DNA from 4 places in the Streptomyces sp. NPDC049541 genome. Region 2 is predicted to be linked to each of the others. Evidence: riboswitches for the same ligand, from Rfam matches in the RefSeq annotation. Region 2 holds a riboswitch; each other region holds the start of a gene.
The links. A riboswitch is a leader RNA that binds a small molecule or an ion and turns the genes downstream of it on or off. The one in region 2 is predicted to bind cyclic di-AMP.

Region 1 (4,364 bases), on a different contig from region 2:
AGCGCGAGTGGCTGGACCGGCTCGGCACGGTCGCGGGCCGCGCCGACGAACTGTGCCGGTACGCCGTCCTCTTCGGCGACCCGCAGCTCGCCCTCACCGCCGTCCAGCGCGTCCTGGAGGTGACGGCCGAGGAGGTCCAAGAGGTCGCCAAGGCCCGTCTGCGCCCCGACAACCGCGCGGTGCTCGTCTACGAGCCGCTCTCGCCCGAGTCCGCGGAGCACACCCAGGACGAGGACTTCCCCGAAGACCCCGAGTCCGAAGCCACGGTGGAAGCCACCGACCAGAACGAGGAGGCGGCCAAGTGACCGAGCTCGCCACGATGCAGTTCCACCCGCAGCCCCGGGCGGGCGAGGCCAGGCCGTGGGCGTTCCCGTCCCCCGAGCGCGGCGCGCTCGACAACGGCCTGACCGTCCTGCGCTGCCACCGCCCCGGCCAGCAGGTCGTCGCCGTCGAGGTGCTCCTGGACGCACCCCTGGAGGCCGAGCCGGCCGGATTCGAAGGCGTCGCCACGATCATGGCGCGGGCCTTCTCGGAGGGCACCGACAAGCACTCCGCGGAGGACTTCGCCGCCGAGCTGGAGCGCTGCGGCGCCACCCTCGACTCGCACGCCGACCACCCGGGCGTACGTCTGAGCCTCGAGGTCCCGGCCTCCCGTCTCGCCAAGGCCCTCGGTCTGCTCGCCGACGCCCTCAGGGCGCCCGCGTTCGCCGACAGCGAGGTCGAGCGGCTGGTACGCAACCGCCTGGACGAGATCCCGCACGAGCTGGCCAACCCCTCGCGCCGTGCCGCGAAGGAGCTCTCCAAGGAGCTGTTCCCGGCGACCTCGCGCATGTCGCGCCCGCGCCAGGGCACCGAGGAGACTGTCGAGAAGATCGACGCGGCGGCCGTACGCGCCTTCTACGACCGCCATGTCCGGCCCGCCACCGCCACCGCCGTCATCGTCGGCGACCTCACCGGCATCGACCTGGACGCGCTGCTCGGCGACACCCTGGGCGCCTGGACCGGCTCCAAGGCCGAACCCCGCCCCGTGCCCCCGGTGACCGCGGACGACACCGGGCGCGTGATCATCGTCGACCGTCCCGGCGCCGTCCAGACGCAGCTGCTCATCGGCCGCGTCGGCGCCGACCGGCACGACCGCGTGTGGCCCGCGCAGGTGCTCGGCACGTACTGCCTCGGCGGCACCCTGACCTCGCGCCTGGACCGCGTCCTGCGCGAGGAGAAGGGCTACACCTACGGTGTGCGCGCGTTCGGCCAGGTCCTCAGGTCCGCCCCGGACGGCTCCGGTGCCGCGATGCTCGCCATCAGCGGCTCCGTCGACACCCCGAACACCGGCCCGGCGCTCGACGACCTCTGGAAGGTGCTCCGGACCCTCGCCGAGGGCGGCCTCACCGACGCCGAGCGCGATGTCGCCGTACAGAACCTCGTCGGTGTGGCGCCGCTGAAGTACGAGACCGCGGCGGCCGTGGCGAGCACTCTGGCCGACCAGGTCGAGCAGCACCTGCCCGACGACTACCAGGCCACGCTGTACCAGCAGCTCGCCGCGACCGGCACCGTGGAGGCCACCGCGGCGGTCGTGAGCGCCTTCCCGGTGGACCGTCTGGTGACGGTTCTCGTCGGCGACGCGGCGCAGATCAAGGAGCCCGTCGAGGCGCTCGGGATCGGTGAAGTCACGGTGGTGTCGGCCGAGTAGCGGCACGCGCGCGTGACGCGGCCCTGGTGACGGATGCGTCACCAGGGCCCTCTTATGTCCGAATTAGCGGAGAATCGAAGGAGAGTTGCCTGTCTGCCCTGTGGGATGCGCTACAAACACCGTGATCCGTTTGGGGATTGAAAGCGGCCCCGCTTAGCGTCTTTCGGGCTGTCCGTCAGGCACCGCGCCGCATCCGCGGCACCGGACAGCCATCGCCGAGTCCCCGTACGGCGCGAGCCAGGGGAGCCGGGGACCCACCGCAGTCCCTGGGGTGAATCGGACGCCCGCGCATACAGCGAGGGGGTCCGTAGGAGACCTTCCTGCTCCGAACCCGTCAGCTAACCCGGTAGGCGAGAGGGAAGGAAAGGATCAGCCACCACATGGCGTTCACGCGCGCCACCGGGAAGCACCGTCGTCCCACGCGGATGCACCGCACCACCACCCGCGCCGCCGGGGTCGCGGCCCTCGCCGCCACCGGCGTCATCGGCACCCTCGCGGCGCCCGCGCTGGCCGCCGACACCGCCGTCGAGCAGACCGGCCTCACCCCCGTCATCACCATCGGCGACACCATCGCCGACAAGATCGACGCCCAGGCCGACGCCCAGAAGCAGGCCGCCGAGGAGGCCGCGCTCAAGAAGGCCGCCCTGGAGGCGGCACGCGAGAAGGCCGCCGCCCAGGCCAAGCAGGAGCGCGAGGCCAAGGAGCGCGCCGCCCGCGAGGCCGAGCGCAAGCGCCTCAACACGTTCGTGGCGCCGATATCGGACTCGTACGTCTCCACCGGCTACCGGGCCAGCAGCTCCCTGTGGTCCTCCGGCAGTCACACCGGCATCGACTTCCACGCCGCGAGCGGCACGACCGTCCACGCGGTCGGCGCCGGCACCGTCGTCCAGACCGGCTGGGGCGGCGCCTACGGCAACCAGATCGTGATCAAGATGAACGACGGCACGTACACCCAGTACGGCCATCTGTCGTCCATCGGCGTCTCGGTGGGCCAGACGGTCACCCCGGGCCAGCCGATAGGCCTCTCCGGCGCGACCGGCAACACCACCGGACCGCATCTGCACTTCGAGGCCCGTACGACCCCCGAGTACGGCTCGGACATCGACCCCGTCGCCTACCTGCGCTCGCACGGCGTGAACGTCTGACGACGGATCGCAGGATCTGCTGAAGCCCCGGCTCCCGAGCCGGGGCTTTCGGTGTTTCTGCCACCCTGCTGTCCAAAAAATATCCATGGATTCCGGCCCGCCGTCGGAAATTCCGGCCCGGTGCAATAGAGTCACCGATACACGTCAATCATCGACGTTTCACGGGGATTAAGTCGGAGGTCGGTCATGCGTATTCCGGCGCACTCGGTGTGCACGGCGATCCGGGACGACATCGTCGCCGGTGTCTACGAGCGTGGCAGCCGGCTCACCGAGGAACTCCTCGCGCGCCGCTACGGCGTCTCACGCGTCCCCGTGCGCGAGGCCCTGCGCACCCTGGAGGCCGAGGGCTTCGTGGTGACGCGGCGGCACGCGGGCGCGTGCGTCGCGGAACCGACCGAGCAGGAGGCCGCCGACCTGCTGGAGATGCGCATGCTGCTGGAACCGCTCGGCGCCTCCCGGGCCGCCCAGCGGCGCACCGACGCCCATCTCAAGGTGCTGCGCGGCCTGGTCAGACTGGGCCAGGAGCGGGCCAGGCGGGGCAACAGCGAGGATCTGCGCTCCCTGGGGGGCTGGTTCCACGAGACGCTCGCCCAGGCCTCCGGCAGCCCCGCGCTGACCTCGATGCTGACCCAGCTGCGCCACAAGATCGCCTGGATGTACGCCGTGGAGGCGCCCGCCAACCCCGTGGAGTCCTGGGCGGAGCACGGCGCGATCGTCGACGCTGTGGCCCGCGGCGACAGCGAGCGCGCGCGGGCGGTCACCACGCTGCACACCGAGCGTTCGAGCGCGGCGCACCGGCTGCGGTTCGGCGGCCCGGAGCGGGCGAACGGTGTGAGGAACTCGCAACATGCCGTAAACATGTCGGGCCTGCGGCATTAACACGGGCGCCGTATACAAAGAGGGAACAATTCGCGGGGCATTATTTCTGCTGCCCGCGACCGGTAATTCAGTCGCCCCTGCGCGGGAAAAGCAAAGGGCTCGCCCGGCAATTCGGACGAGCCCTTCTGTGGTGCCGTGATCAGACGGTCTCGGGAAGCTCCTCGAGCCCCTCGGAGACCAGCTTCGCCAGCCGGTCGAGGGCGACGTCCGCACCCTCTGCCTCGGAGGCGAGCACGATCTCCTCGCCGCCCTGGGCGCCCAGGCCGAGAACGGCCAGCATGGAGGCCGCGTTGACGGGGTTGCCGTCGGCCTTGGCGATCGTCACCGGGATACCTGCGGCCGTGGCGGCCCGGACGAAGATGGAAGCGGGGCGGGCGTGGAGGCCCTCGGCCCAGCCGACGTTGACGCGGCGCTCAGCCATGTGATGCTGCCCTTCAGTGTCTCAGGGTTGTCTAGACCAGTTTCCCACACGTGAAACGTCTCCGGAGCGGTCCTGTGCCCGTCCGGGGTGGGCAGTCGGACCGCGGCCTCGGCCCGACTTCCGTCCTTGTTCTCTTCTCAACGGACTGCCGTGTTCTCCACAGACTGCCTCGCGCCGTTGTCGGACGCGAGCCGTACTCTGGGGCCCATGCAGACCTCGCCGGACCGGC
Region 2 (4,364 bases):
TGGGCCGCCGAGTCCCGGCTGACCGCCTCGCCTCTCACCTACGGTGAGAAGATCATCGGCAGCCGCCGCGGCCACACCGGACACCAGCACCTGCCCTGGGTGGCCCTCGACACCGACGCCACCGAGGAACGCGGCGAGGTCTACGGCTGCGCCCTGGGCTGGTCGGGTTCCTGGCGGATCGCGGTGGCGCAACTCCCGGACGCGCGCGTGCAGATCACCGGCGGGGTCGGCTACGACGACTCCGGGCTGCTGCGCCTGGAGCCGGGGGAGTCGTACACCACCCCTGTCTTCGCCGGCCTGTGGAGCGACGGCGGCTTCGGCGGCGCGAGCCGCGCCTGGCACGCCTACCAGCGCGCATACGTCATCCCCGACGCCGACCAGGACCGGCCGGTGCTGTTCAACTCCTGGGAGGCCACCGAGTTCGACATCTCCGAGGAGCAGCAGGGCACCCTCGCGCGGCGGGCCGCGGCGATCGGCGTCGAGCTGTTCGTGGTCGACGACGGCTGGTTCGGCAAGCGCACCAGCGACCGCGCCGGACTCGGCGACTGGACGGTCAACCGGGACCGCTTCCCGAACGGCCTCAAGCCCCTCGCGGACTATGTGCACGCCCTCGGCATGCAGTTCGGCATCTGGGTCGAGCCCGAGATGGTCAACCCGGACAGCGAGCTCTACCGCGCCCACCCCGACTGGGTGCAGTTCCAACCGGGACGAAAGCGGACGGAATTCCGCAACCAGCTCGTACTGAACCTGGCCCGTGAGGACGTCCAGGAATACCTCTGGGAGCAGCTCGACGCGCTGCTCTCCAGTGCCCCGATCGACTACGTGAAGTGGGACTTCAACCGCTGCTTCACCGACGCGGGCTGGCCCGGGGAGCCCTACCCGCAGCGCCTCTGGGTCGATCATGTCCGCGCCCTGTACGCCCTGTTGGACCGGTTGCGGGCGGCCCACCCGAATGTCGCCTTCGAGTCCTGCTCGGGCGGCGGTGGCCGGATCGACCTAGGGATCATGAGCCGTACGGACCAGGTGTGGACCTCCGACAACACCGACCCGCTCGACCGGCTCGCCATCCAGCACGGCTTCAGCCAGATCCACCCCGCGCGGGTGATGGCCGCCTGGGTCACCGACAGCCCGAACACCCAGCTCAACGGCCGGGTCAGCTCGCTGCGCTTCCGGTTCGTGAGCTCCATGGCCGGCGTGCTCGGGGTCGGCGGGGACCTCACCCGGTGGACCGAGGAGGAGCTCGCCGAGGCCGGCGAATGGGTGGCGCTCTACAAGGAGATCCGGCCGCTGGTGCAGCACGGCGACCTCTACCGGCTCCGGCCGCCGCGGGGCGGACTGAGTGCGGTGCAGTACGTGCGCGGTGACGAGGCGGTCGTCCTCGCCTGGCTGCAGGCGCAGAGTCATGGCGAGCCCGTACCGGCACTGCGGCTGCAAGGCCTCGACCCGACAGCCTCGTATGAATGCCCTGAAACGGGTGAAACCCACAGCGGTGCCGTACTGCTGCATCACGGACTGCGTACCGGACTGCGCGGTGACTTCGACGCGGCAGTTTTCCGTCTGCGGCGCATCTGAGCCTTCTGTCCGGATTGGCGCCCCTTCGGCCTCTTCATTCCAACTCGCTCCTGAATTGGGGATGCTGGAGCAGGGTCACGTGAGGAGCGTCATATCCGTGACGGTGTGTGGCGCGTCATGTCCACGTAATTCAGGTGCGTTACAAGGGTGTTTGGTGGAGACGATCACCCGGGAATTCACGCAGGGTCACCGGGATTTCTCTCGAGGGAGCAATGGAAACGCATTCCCGGGGAACCAGCACTTGTTCCTTTGCGTCCTGGTCGCTTACGTTCGCCACCAATCCGGACGGACGCCCAATCCTGCCGCCGCCCGGTGCCCGCAGAACTCACCCGTGAACGGCAGGAGCGGGGGACCCACAGGTACAACCGCCTGTTCCGGTCTCCGGAACGGCTAGGGGTAAAGCCGCGTCGCATGCGTGGCCGGGCATCTCCAGCCCGAACCCGACAGCTCACCTCGCAGGCGCCGGAGAGGAATTCGTCATGCCCGCGAAGGGTAAGCACCGCCGTCCGAAGCCCCAGCGCTTCACCCGCTCCATCGCCGTCGCCGGAACCGGTGGCGCCGCACTCGCTCTCCCGCTCATGGGGGCCACCGGCGCCCATGCCGCCACGACTCAGTCCGTTTCCCAGACGGTTTCGAAAAAGGCCGTCCAGTCCCTTCCGGCCGCCGAGAAGAAGGCGACCCGGAAGAGCGCCGCCGGCAATGCGGGCGTGCGGACCTATTCGGTGCGGACCGGCGACTACCTTTCGAAGATCGCCGAGGAGCAGCATGTCGCCGGTGGCTGGCACAAGCTCTACTCGGACAACCGCCGGGCCGTCGGCGGCGACCCGTCGCTGATCCACCCGGGCCTGAAGCTGACGATCGGCCGGAAGGCCACGACGGACACCACCGAGTCGTCGCCCTCGTCCGCCTCGAAGTCGTCCTCGTCGGCGACCAAGGCGGCCGTCAGCAAGGCCTCCGAGTCCGCCCCCACCGGCTTCACCCTCCCGGTGACCGGCGGCACCATCGGCACCGGCTACCACGTGGCCGGCAGCATGTGGTCCAGCGGGTACCACACCGGCGTCGACTTCGTCGTCCCGACCGGCACCTCCATCAAGTCCGTGGGTGCGGGCACCGTCGTCTCCGCGGGCTGGGGCGGCGCCTACGGCAACCAGGTCGTCGTCAGGCTCGCCGACGGCTACTACGCCCAGTACGGCCACATGTCCCAGATCTCCGTCTCGGTCGGCCAGACCGTGGCCGAGGGCCAGCAGCTCGGCCTCTCCGGCGCGACCGGCAACGTGACCGGCCCGCACCTGCACTTCGAGATCCGCACCACGCCCGACTACGGCTCCGACGTGGACCCGGTCGCCTACCTCCGCTCCAAGGGCGTCGGCGTCGGCTGACCTCGCCTCGCGACCACCTGCCTGACACGCCGCCGAAGGCCGGACCCCGATCCCCGGGTCCGGCCTTCGGCGCGTACACCGACCAGCAGCCGTACACCAGGGGGCACTTGGCCTTCCGGACCGCATGGAGGTTCGCTGACGCCTCAACATCCCTGGTCGGAGGGTTATTCCGGGCTTGGTGAACACTTTAGAAGTGGCTTATCTCACCGCGCGTCAACCCTTTCCTACGGTCGCGTAGGTCACATTCGAAGGTGAATCATGGTCGATGTGGCAGACGATTCGAAGAGTGACAGCAGATCAGTGATCGGGTCGTACGTTGCGGTGGGGGACAGCTTCACCGAGGGCGTCGGCGACCCCGGCCCCGACGGGGCGTTCGTCGGCTGGGCCGACCGGTTCGCGGTGCTTCTCGCCGACCGGCGACCCGAAGGCGACTTCAGGTACACGAACCTCGCCGTGCGCGGCAAACTGCTCGACCAGATCGTGGAGGACCAGGTACCACAGGCCGTCGGACTGGCGCCGGACCTGGTCTCCTTCTGTGCGGGCGGCAACGACATCATCCGTCCCGGCACCGACCCCGACGAGGTCGCCGAGCGCTTCGAGCGGGCGGTGGCCCGGCTCACCGAAGTCGCCGGCACGGTCATGGTGACCACCGGCTTCGACACCCGAGGCGTCCCCGTGCTCAAGCATCTGCGCGGCAAGATCGCCACGTACAACGGACATGTCCGTGCCATCGCCGACCGGTACGGCTGTCCCGTCCTCGACCTGTGGTCCCTGAAGAGCGTCCAGGACCGCAGGGCGTGGGACGGCGACCGCCTCCACCTCTCACCCGAGGGGCACACGCGCGTGGCGCTGCGCGCCGGGCAGGTCCTCGGCCTCGAGGTGCCGGCCGACCCCGACCAGCCCTGGCCGCCGCTCCCGCCGCGCGGCACCCTCGAGGTGCGACGGGACGACGTGCACTGGGCGCGCGAGTACCTGGTGCCGTGGATCGGCCGCCGGCTGCGCGGCGAGTCGTCCGGGGACCACGTCACGGCGAAGGGCGCACTGTCGCCCGACGACATCAAGATGCGGATCGCTTCGGTGGCCTGAGAGCGGTGGAGCGGCCCGGAGCACTGAGCCTCCGCCGAGTGCGGGGGCTCAGTGCTCCGAAGCCGTCAACGCCGCCCGCTCCAGCCCCAGTTCGCGGGCCAGTGCCTCGTCCACCCACTCCTGCGCCCGCGCCCGCGACACCGCACCTGCGTACGAGGTCAGCTGCACGGCGAGGCCGTCCAGCAGGGCGGTCAGCCGCAGGGCCGCGCCGTGCGGGTCCGGGCAGTCGAACTCGCCCGCGGCCACGCCCTCCGCGACGACCTCGGCGATCGCCGCCTTCCACTGCCTGTCGAGGTCACGTGTGACCTCCCGCAGTGCGGGCTCGCG
Region 3 (4,364 bases), on a different contig from region 2:
GCCGCGGGCCAGGCGCTCCGGGTTGGTGACGAAGAGGTCGTCGCCGACGATCTGGACCTTGTCGCCCAGCTTGTCGGTGATGACCTTCCAGCCGGCCCAGTCGTCCTCGAACAGCGGGTCCTCGATGGAGACGAGCGGGTAGGCCGCCACGAGCTCCTCGTAGTACTCGGTCATCTCGGCGGCCGAGCGGGACTTGCCCTCGAACTCGTACTTGCCGTCCTTGTAGAACTCGGACGCGGCGACGTCGAGCGCGAGCGCGATCTGCTGGCCGGGGACGTAGCCGGCCTGCTTGATGGCCTCGATGATGAGGTCGAGCGCGGCGCGGTTGGACTCCAGGTTCGGGGCGAAGCCGCCCTCGTCGCCGAGGCCGGTGGACAGGCCCTTGGTCTTCAGCACCTTCTTGAGGGTGTGGTAGACCTCGGCGCCCCAGCGCAGGGCCTCGGAGAAGGACTCCGCGCCGATCGGGGCGATCATGAACTCCTGGATGTCCACGTTGGAGTCGGCGTGCGAGCCGCCGTTCAGGATGTTCATCATCGGCACCGGCAGCAGGTGCGCGTTCGGGCCGCCCAGGTAGCGGAAGAGCGGCAGGTCGCTGGCCTCGGAGGCGGCGTGGGCGACGGCGAGGGAGACGCCGAGGATGGCGTTGGCGCCGAGGGAGCCCTTGTTGTCGGTGGCGTCCAGGTCGAACATGGCCTGGTCGATCAGGCGCTGCTCGGTGGCGTCGTAGCCGACCAGCTCGGGGCCGATCTGCTCGATGACGGCGAGGACGGCCTTCTCGACACCCTTGCCCTGGTAGCGGTTGGGGTCACCGTCGCGGAGCTCGATGGCCTCGAAGGCGCCCGTGGAGGCGCCGGACGGGACGGCGGCACGACCCGTGCTGCCGTCGTCGAGGCCGACCTCGACCTCGACCGTGGGGTTGCCTCGGGAGTCCAGGATTTCCCGGGCTACGACGACGTCGATGGACGGCACGAGCATCTCCTTCTTGGATGTGACACGGCTACGGCAGTAGCGCGGTGGCTCTGCGGGACGAGCCTAACCGCCCAAGGCCGATCGGCCACGTTGCCGACCACCTCTTGGGCAGAACCGAGAGTAAATTGTTTCCGAACGGAACAAAGAGGGGGAGCAAAAAGAACCCCGCTCCGGTGCGTACGGGGGAACACGCACCGGAGCGGGGAGACCGCGAGGCTGTCACTTGAGGTGCAGCTGCTGACCCGGGTAGATGAGGTTGGCGTCCTCGATGATGTCCTTGTTCAGCTTGAACAGCTTCTGCCAGCCGCCCTTGACGCCGTGCTTCTCGGCGATCGAGCTGAGGGTGTCGCCCTTGACGACCTTGTACTCGCCGTCGCCCTTCTTGACCTTCTTGCCGGTCGGGGTGGTGACGGTCTTGGTGCTCTTGGTGCTCTCGGTCTTCGCGGCCGGGCGCTCGGCGGAGCGGGAGGCGGCCTGGGAGTCGCTGGAGCGGTTGGTGTTCGCGCTGGGGGCGCTGCCGTTGTAGGCGGCACCGGACAGGCCCGTGCCGCAGACCGGCCAGGCACCCTTGCCCTGGGAGGCGAGGACCTTCTCGGCGACGGCTATCTGCTGCGCCTTGGAGGCCTGGTTGGCCTGCGGGGCGTAGGCGGTGCCGCCGTACGCGGCCCAGGTGGAGGCGGAGAACTGCAGGCCGCCGTAGTAGCCGTTCCCGGTGTTGATGGACCAGTTGCCGCCGGACTCGCACTGGGCGACCTTGTCCCACTCGGAGGCGGTGGCGGCGGAGGCGTTGCCGGCCGCCATCAGCGGAGCGGCGATGGCGACGCCGGTGACGCCGGCCAGCGCGGCGACGCGGGTGGCCTTGGACGGACGGCGGTGCTTGCCCTTGCCGGAAAACAGCATGGTTCGATCCCCTCACCGACGCCTGCGAGGTGAGCTGTCGGGTTCGGGCCGGTTGAGTTGCCCGGCCGTGCTCTCGCTCTCACGAGACACGGCTACACCCCTAGCCGCCCGTCAACTGCCCGGGTCGGCACCTACCTTGGGTCCCCCGCTCCTGCCTACGGCGCTTTACGCGACGACTGTTCCCGTACGGCCGCTGGCAGGATTCGGCGTTGCGGCAGCCGGGGCTCGTGTTGACGAGCGGTGACGACGGTAGACACGCGATCCGTCGAATTTCAAAGACGATCAGGGCTTCTGAGACTCATCCCACACTTTCGCCAAACCGGACATTCAGTGGCGAAGTATGACGTGAACTCCCGTTGTTTTTCGCCCTATTCGGCACCGAGTTTCAGGGTCTGACCGGCGAAGATGTGATTCGGGTCGACACCGATGGCGTTCTTGTTCGCGGCATAGAGCGCACGCCACCCGCCGTCCAGGCCAAGGGAGTCGGCGATGGAGGCGAGAGTGTCACCGGCGTGGACGGTGTACGTGTCGCGCGTGCCGCCGTCGGTCTTGGTCTTGTCGGCGGTCTCACCGGCCGTCTCGTCGGCGCTGGCGCCACGGTGGCGGCCGGTGCCGGTCGTGCCGGTGTCGACGAGGGTCCAAGTGGACGCCGGGGGCTCGAGATTGTCCGAGTCGTCCACCTTCGCCTTGCCTGTCGACGAGCTGTCGGCGCCCTGTGGGTCGGCCGTGGCCTTTTTGGACGGAGAGGTGGACGGCGAGGCGGATGTGCCGGATTCGGTGGAGTTGTCCGTCGCGCTCGCGGAAGTCGAAGGGGAGGCACTGGAGGACGAGCCGGAGGACGAATCCGACGAAGAAGACCCGTCGGAAGCGCTGCCCGAGGAGTTGGACAGCCCCAGCGAGTCGGACGCCCCGGAGGAATCGGACGAACCGGAACCGCCGCCCAGCACGCCGGTGTCGATGGCGGCCGAACCCGAGTCCTTGGTGAGCCCGGAGGTCAGTCCGCACGTGTGGAAGGCGCCGACACCCTGGTCGTCCAGGAGCTTCTCGGCGACGGCTATCTGCTGGTTGCGGCTGGCGAGGTCGGCCCGGGGGGCGTAGTCGAGGCCGCCGTACTTCTCCCAGTTCTCCTGGGTCAACTTGAGCCCGCCGTAGAACCCGTTGCCGCTGTTCTCGCTCCAGGAACCGCCCGTCTCGCACTGCGCCACCTTGTCCCACGTGGTGCCGTCGGCGGCGCTCGCGCCGCCCGCGGCGAAGAGCGGGATCGCGATGGCGGAGCCGGTCACTCCGGCCGCGACGAGGATGGCCGGAGCCTGACGGGGGCGACGGTGTCGACCGTTCCCGGAGAGCATGCGGAGGCCTTTCGCGAGACAGCAATGACCGCGCGGCGCATGACACCGACAGGCGTTCGATACCGCCGCGCTGGTCCGTGAACGTAGCCGGTGCCGATCACTTGTCACAAGTTAATGCCGCGTAGATCACGTGAAGATCACAGACTTGAACGCGTGTCATCTTCGACCCGTTCGCCGCGGCGGCGCATCCACCTGCACGCTCCCGATACGGTCGTCCTGTGAACGTCCCCAACACCGCTCCCGAACTCTTCACCTGGGAATTCGCCAGTGACCCGTATCCGGCCTACGCCTGGCTGCGCGAGCACTCCCCCGTCCACTGGACGACACTTCCCAGCGGGGTCGAGGCCTGGTTGGTGACCCGCTATGCCGACGCACGTCAGGCGCTCGCGGACGGGCGGCTCTCGAAGAACCCCGAGCATCACGCCGAGGACGCGCAGGGCAAGAGCAGGACCGGTATTCCGGGTGAGCGCAGCGCCAATCTGATGACGCATCTGCTCAATATCGACCCGCCGGACCACACCCGGCTGCGCCGCCTCGTCTCCAAGGCGTTCACCCCGCGCCGGGTGGCCGAATTCGCGCCGCGGGTGCAGGAGTTGACGGACGATCTCATCGACCGTTTCGCACCGCACGGGCAGGCGGATCTCATCCACGACTTCGCGTTCCCCCTCCCCATCTACGCGATCTGCGATCTGCTCGGTGTCCCGCGCGAGGACCAGGACGACTTCCGTGACTGGGCGGGGATGATGATCCGGCACGGCGGCGGTCCGCGCGGCGGTGTCGCCCGCTCGGTGAAGAAGATCCGCGGCTATCTCGCCGAACTCATCCACCGCAAGCGCAGCGACCTCGGCGAGGACCTCATCTCGGGCCTCATCCGCGCCTCCGACCACGGCGAGCACCTCACCGAGAACGAGGCCGCCGCGATGTGCTTCGTGCTGCTCTTCGCCGGCTTCGAGACCACCATCAACCTGATCGGCAACGGCACCTATGCGTTGTTGCGCAATCCCGCGCAGCGGCAGCGGCTCCAGGAGTCGATCGGGCGCGGTGAGAGCGCACTGCTCGACACCGGTATAGAGGAGCTGCTCCGCTACGACGGTCCGGTGGAACTCGCCACCTGGCGCTTCGCCACCGAGCCGCTGACCGTCGGCG
Region 4 (4,364 bases), on a different contig from region 2:
GCCTTCGCCTGGGGGGCCTGTGCGGCGGCGCTGATAGCGATCGTCGCCAACAGCTTCGCCACGAAGTGGATAGCGACGGCGACCGCCGACCCGTCCAGCGCGGACACCCTCGGCGCGACCGTCATAGCGCCGATAGTGGAGGAGTCGTCGAAGGCGGCCGCCGTACTGCTCGTGTTCCTGTTCCGCAGACGGGACTTCACCGGGATCGTCGACGGGGTGGTGATAGCCGGGGTCACCGCCACCGGCTTCGCGTTCACCGAGAACATCCTCTACCTGGGCACCGCCTTCGGCACCGACCAGCTCACCGGCGACCGCGGCATCGCCTCGGTCACCGCGGCGACGTTCTTCGTGCGCATCATCATGTCCCCGTTCGCGCACCCGCTGTTCACCGTGCTCACCGGCATCGGCTTCGGCATCGCCGCGCTCTCCTCGGAACGCCAGCACATACGGCGCGTCCTCGTCCCGCTCTGCGGCCTGCTGCTCGCGATGAGCATGCACGCGATCTGGAACGGCTCCTCGAACTTCGGCGAGTACGGGTTCTTCGCGGTGTACGCGGCCTTCATGGTGCCCGCGTTCGGCCTGCTGACCTGGCTGGTGATCTGGACCCGCCAGCGCGAACTGCGCACCGTGCGCGAGGAACTGCCCGCCTACGCCGTCGCGGGCTGGCTCACCCCCGCGGAGCCCTACGCCCTCGGTTCGATGCGGGCACGCAGGCTGGCCCGCGAACACGCCGCCCAGCACCTCGGCAAGCCCGCCGCACGCGAGGTCGCCCAGTACGAGGCCTACGCGACCTCCCTGGCCTTCCTGCGGCACCGGGGGCGCCGTGGCCGCGCCGGCGCCGACTTCGTCGTCAGGGAACGCGAGTTGCTGCACGAGCTGTGGCGCCGCCGCGAGGTGGCCCGCCCGGCGCTGGACCACGCGGCACGGATGACGGCGCCCCCGGTGCCGGTGGCGGCGCCACCCTGGCCGGTGTACGGGGCGTACGGGTACCCGGCGGTGCCGAATCCCGCGTACAACCCGTACCGGTCGTAGCGCCCGAGGGGGTCAGGCCGACGCTTCCGTCAGGCGGGCGACCTCGGTCTCGGTGAGCGTCAGCTCGCCCACCGCGAGCAGCGCCGGGAGCTGCTCCACCGTCCGCGCGGACGCGATCGGGGCGGCGACCGTCGGCTGGGCCGCGAGCCAGGCCAGAGCCACCGTGGCGACCGGGGCGTCGTGGGCCTGGGCGATCTCGTCGAGGGCGGTCAGGACCCGCTGCCCCCGCTCGGTCTCCAGGTGCTTGGCCGCGCCGCCCGCCCGCGGGCTGTCGACCGTGGCGCCGGGCCGGTACTTGCCGGTGAGGAAGCCGGAGGCCAGGGAGAAGTAGGGGACGGCCGCGAGGCCGTAGCGCCCTGCCAGGTCCTGCAGCTCGCCCTCGTACGTGTCGCGCGAGACCAGGTTGTAGTGCGGCTGCAGGGCCACGTACTTGGCCAGGCCCTCGCGGTCGGAGAACTCCAGGGACGCGCGCAGCCGGTCGGGCGAGATGTTGGACGCGGCGATGTGCCGGACCTTGCCCGCCTTCACCAGCTCGTCGAGCGCGCCGATGATCTCCTCGACCGGCACCTCGGGCTTGTCGAAGTGCGTGTAGTAGAGGTCGATGTAGTCGGTGTCGAGGCGGCGCAGGGAGGCCTCGGCCGCGGCCTTGATGTTGGCGGCGGACAGGCCCTGGAAGTCGGGGTGCTGGCTGACCTTGGTCGCGATGACCACGTCGTCACGGTTGCCGCGCGCCCTGACCCACTTGCCGATGATCGTCTCGGACTCGCCGCCCTGGTTGCCGTCGACCCACGCCGAGTAGGAGTCGGCGGTGTCGACGAAGTTGCCGCCGGCGGCCGTGTAGGCGTCGAGCACGGCGAAGGAGGTGGCCTCGTCGGCGGTCCAGCCGAAGACGTTGCCGCCCAGGGACAGCGGGAAGACCTCGAGGCCGGAGGAGCCGAGCTTGCGCAGAGAAGGGGAAGTCATGCTCTACGTCAACGCACGCCCCGGAGGCCGGTCTTCCGCGGCGGGCGCAAAGATCCCGTAAACAAGCGGATTACGGCACTCCGGGTACGGACGGAGAACGTACGGGTGTCAGGGGTTGAGGCCCTTGCTGCGCAGCCATGCCATCGGGTCGATGCCGGTGGCCTGGCCGTCGGGGTGGACCTCGAGGTGGCAGTGCGGGCCGGTCACGTTGCCGGTGGCGCCGACGCGGCCGATGACGTCACCGGTGCTGACCTTCTGGCCGACGCTCACGCTGATCGACGACTGGTGGCAGAACCACAGCTCCGTACCGTCGTCGAGGGTGAGGATCGTGCGGTAGCCGTACGCACCCGCCCAGCCGGCCTGCGTGATGGTGCCGGAGTGGATGGCCTTGATGAGGGTGCCCGTGGGGGCGGCGAAGTCGAGGCCCGTGTGGTAGCCGGAGGACCACATGGAGCCGGCCTGACCGAAGGTGCCGGTGATCGTGTAGGAGACGACCGGCAGCGTGTACTGCTTGGCCAACTCGGCGAGCTTCGCGTCCGCGGCGGCCTTCTTGGCCGCCGCCTCCGCCTTCTCCTTCGCGGCGGCGGCCTTGGCCGCGGCATCCTTCTCGGCCTTGGCGGCGGCGTCGTCGATCTGCTTCGCGAGGGCCGCCTCGACGGCTGCCTGGCTCTTGCTGTCGATCTGGACCTGCTGCGACGCGGCCTGCGCCATGATCCGGTCGCGCAGCGCCTCACCGGCGCCCTTGGCGCCCTGCGCGGTACCCGCGGAGGTGGTGGCCACATCGCTGAGCGCGGTCGCGGAGCCCTTGGGGGCCTCGGAGCCGCCGCCGAACACATGGCTCACGGAGGCGAGATCGGGCATGGAGATCGACACCGGCGGCTTGCCGGTGTTGGCGCTGGCCATGCCGCCCGCGCCGACGGCGGCTATGACACCGACGCCCAGGACCGTGGAGCTGCGGGCGAGTCCCCCGCCGCGCTGCTTGGCGACGCGGTGCCGGCCGCGGACGGGGGCGATGGAGTCCTCGGTGGGATTCCACTCCTCCCAGGGGCCCTCGTCGGAGCGTCGGCCGGCGAAGCCGAAGGGCTCGGTGCTCGGCACGAACGGGGCTGCCGGGGCAGGCGGGTTGGACGCCACGTGGGCGTGCTCCTTTCCTTCCTTCTCGCCTACCGGGTTAGCTGACGGGTTCGGAGCAGGAAGGTCTCCTACGCGCGTATACCTGCCGTGCTGCCACGGCGGTGTCGGCGCGATTCACCCCAGGGTGGTGGTTCCCCGGTTCCCTTGCGGGATTCGGCGCGTGCGCACGGAGCCGCCTCTTGTGACGGCTGGGACGACCGCGCTGCGTTATCGAACGTTAATAGACCCGGGGTGTCGTTTCCAAGGTGTTCCGCTTGATCATTAACCTTTCCGACCTGGACAGACGGCGCATGAACGGCCGAAAACGGGCGAGTTGACCGCGCCTCAGGAACCTCAGGACCGCCGTACGGCGAGCAGCGCCATGTCGTCCGCCATGGCCTCACCGGCGTATCTGCGCACCTCCCGTGCGAGGGTGGCGAGCAGCGCGGCGGGCTCGTGGAAGGCCCGGCCGGCGAGCCGGTCCGCGGGTTCGAAGAACCGCCCCTGCTCGTCCCGCGCCTCGGACAGCCCGTCGGTGTACAGCAGCAGCGTGGCCCCGCTGCGGAACGCGATCTCCTCCGCGCGGTCGGGCCAGCTCCCGAAGTCGCCCATGCCGAGCGGCAGGGCGGGCTCGCGGGCGTGCAGGGTGTGCACGGCGCCGTCGGGGCACAGCAGCAGCGGGGGCGGGTGGCCGCGGGTGACGATGCGGACGACGCCCTCGCTGTGCGGGAGTTCGGCGAGCACGGCGGTGGTGAACCCCTCGAACAACTCGATGCCCTCGCGCCGCGCCGCCTCGCGCGCCAGCGCCCGGTCCAGCCGCTGCGCGACCGCCTCCAGCGTGGCCTCCTGCTCGGCGGCCTCCCGGAACGCCCCGATGACGACGGCCACGGCGGCCACCGCCCCCATCCCCTTCCCGCGCACGTCGCCCACGACCAGCCGTACGCCGTACGGGCTGTCCTGCACGGCGTACAGGTCGCCGCCGATGGATGCGTCCGCCTGCGCGGCCTCGTACCGTGCCGCGATCGCGAACCCTCCGATCCGCTCGGCGGGTTCGGGCAGCACGGCGCGCTGGGCGGCCTCGGCGATCTCGCGCTGCGAGGCGAGCTCCTCGCGTCCGCGGCGGACGAGGAGGTTGATGAGGACGGCCAGGACGGAGACCGTGGCGATGGTGGCCAGCTCGGTGATCGCCTCCACCTGGAGGAGGATGCCCACCTGGGCGTGGATCGCGCTGACGACGAGGACGGTCGCGAGGCCGG

Region 1: another riboswitch for cyclic di-AMP. It lies ahead of ACIBW9_RS42155 (M23 family metallopeptidase); the one in region 2 lies ahead of ACIBW9_RS17175 (peptidoglycan DD-metalloendopeptidase family protein).
Region 3: another riboswitch for cyclic di-AMP. It lies ahead of ACIBW9_RS23025 (transglycosylase family protein); the one in region 2 lies ahead of ACIBW9_RS17175 (peptidoglycan DD-metalloendopeptidase family protein).
Region 4: another riboswitch for cyclic di-AMP. It lies ahead of ACIBW9_RS12320 (M23 family metallopeptidase); the one in region 2 lies ahead of ACIBW9_RS17175 (peptidoglycan DD-metalloendopeptidase family protein).

What each region holds. Positions count from the first base shown of each region.
Region 1 covers NZ_JBITLY010000023.1:23,917-28,280, forward strand. Annotated here, with positions in the region: gene ACIBW9_RS42145 (M16 family metallopeptidase) at 1-305, shown strand, start outside; gene ACIBW9_RS42150 (M16 family metallopeptidase) at 302-1,690, shown strand; cyclic di-AMP (ydaO/yuaA leader) riboswitch at 1,894-2,058, shown strand; gene ACIBW9_RS42155 (M23 family metallopeptidase) at 2,071-2,835, shown strand; gene ACIBW9_RS42160 (GntR family transcriptional regulator) at 3,022-3,714, shown strand; gene ACIBW9_RS42165 (HPr family phosphocarrier protein) at 3,854-4,135, opposite strand; gene ACIBW9_RS42170 (GNAT family N-acetyltransferase) at 4,343-4,364, shown strand, end outside.
Region 2 covers NZ_JBITLY010000004.1:297,548-301,911, forward strand. Annotated here, with positions in the region: gene ACIBW9_RS17170 (alpha-galactosidase) at 1-1,572, shown strand, start outside; cyclic di-AMP (ydaO/yuaA leader) riboswitch at 1,889-2,047, shown strand; gene ACIBW9_RS17175 (peptidoglycan DD-metalloendopeptidase family protein) at 2,052-2,951, shown strand; gene ACIBW9_RS17180 (SGNH/GDSL hydrolase family protein) at 3,252-4,037, shown strand; gene ACIBW9_RS17185 (TetR/AcrR family transcriptional regulator) at 4,086-4,364, opposite strand, start outside.
Region 3 covers NZ_JBITLY010000006.1:102,731-107,094, forward strand. Annotated here, with positions in the region: gene eno (phosphopyruvate hydratase) at 1-975, opposite strand, end outside; gene ACIBW9_RS23025 (transglycosylase family protein) at 1,189-1,869, opposite strand; cyclic di-AMP (ydaO/yuaA leader) riboswitch at 1,874-2,042, opposite strand; gene ACIBW9_RS23030 (transglycosylase family protein) at 2,238-3,218, opposite strand; gene ACIBW9_RS23035 (cytochrome P450) at 3,437-4,364, shown strand, end outside.
Region 4 covers NZ_JBITLY010000003.1:19,665-24,028, forward strand. Annotated here, with positions in the region: gene ACIBW9_RS12310 (PrsW family intramembrane metalloprotease) at 1-1,032, shown strand, start outside; gene ACIBW9_RS12315 (aldo/keto reductase) at 1,045-1,995, opposite strand; gene ACIBW9_RS12320 (M23 family metallopeptidase) at 2,104-3,129, opposite strand; cyclic di-AMP (ydaO/yuaA leader) riboswitch at 3,141-3,298, opposite strand; gene ACIBW9_RS12325 (PP2C family protein-serine/threonine phosphatase) at 3,463-4,364, opposite strand, start outside.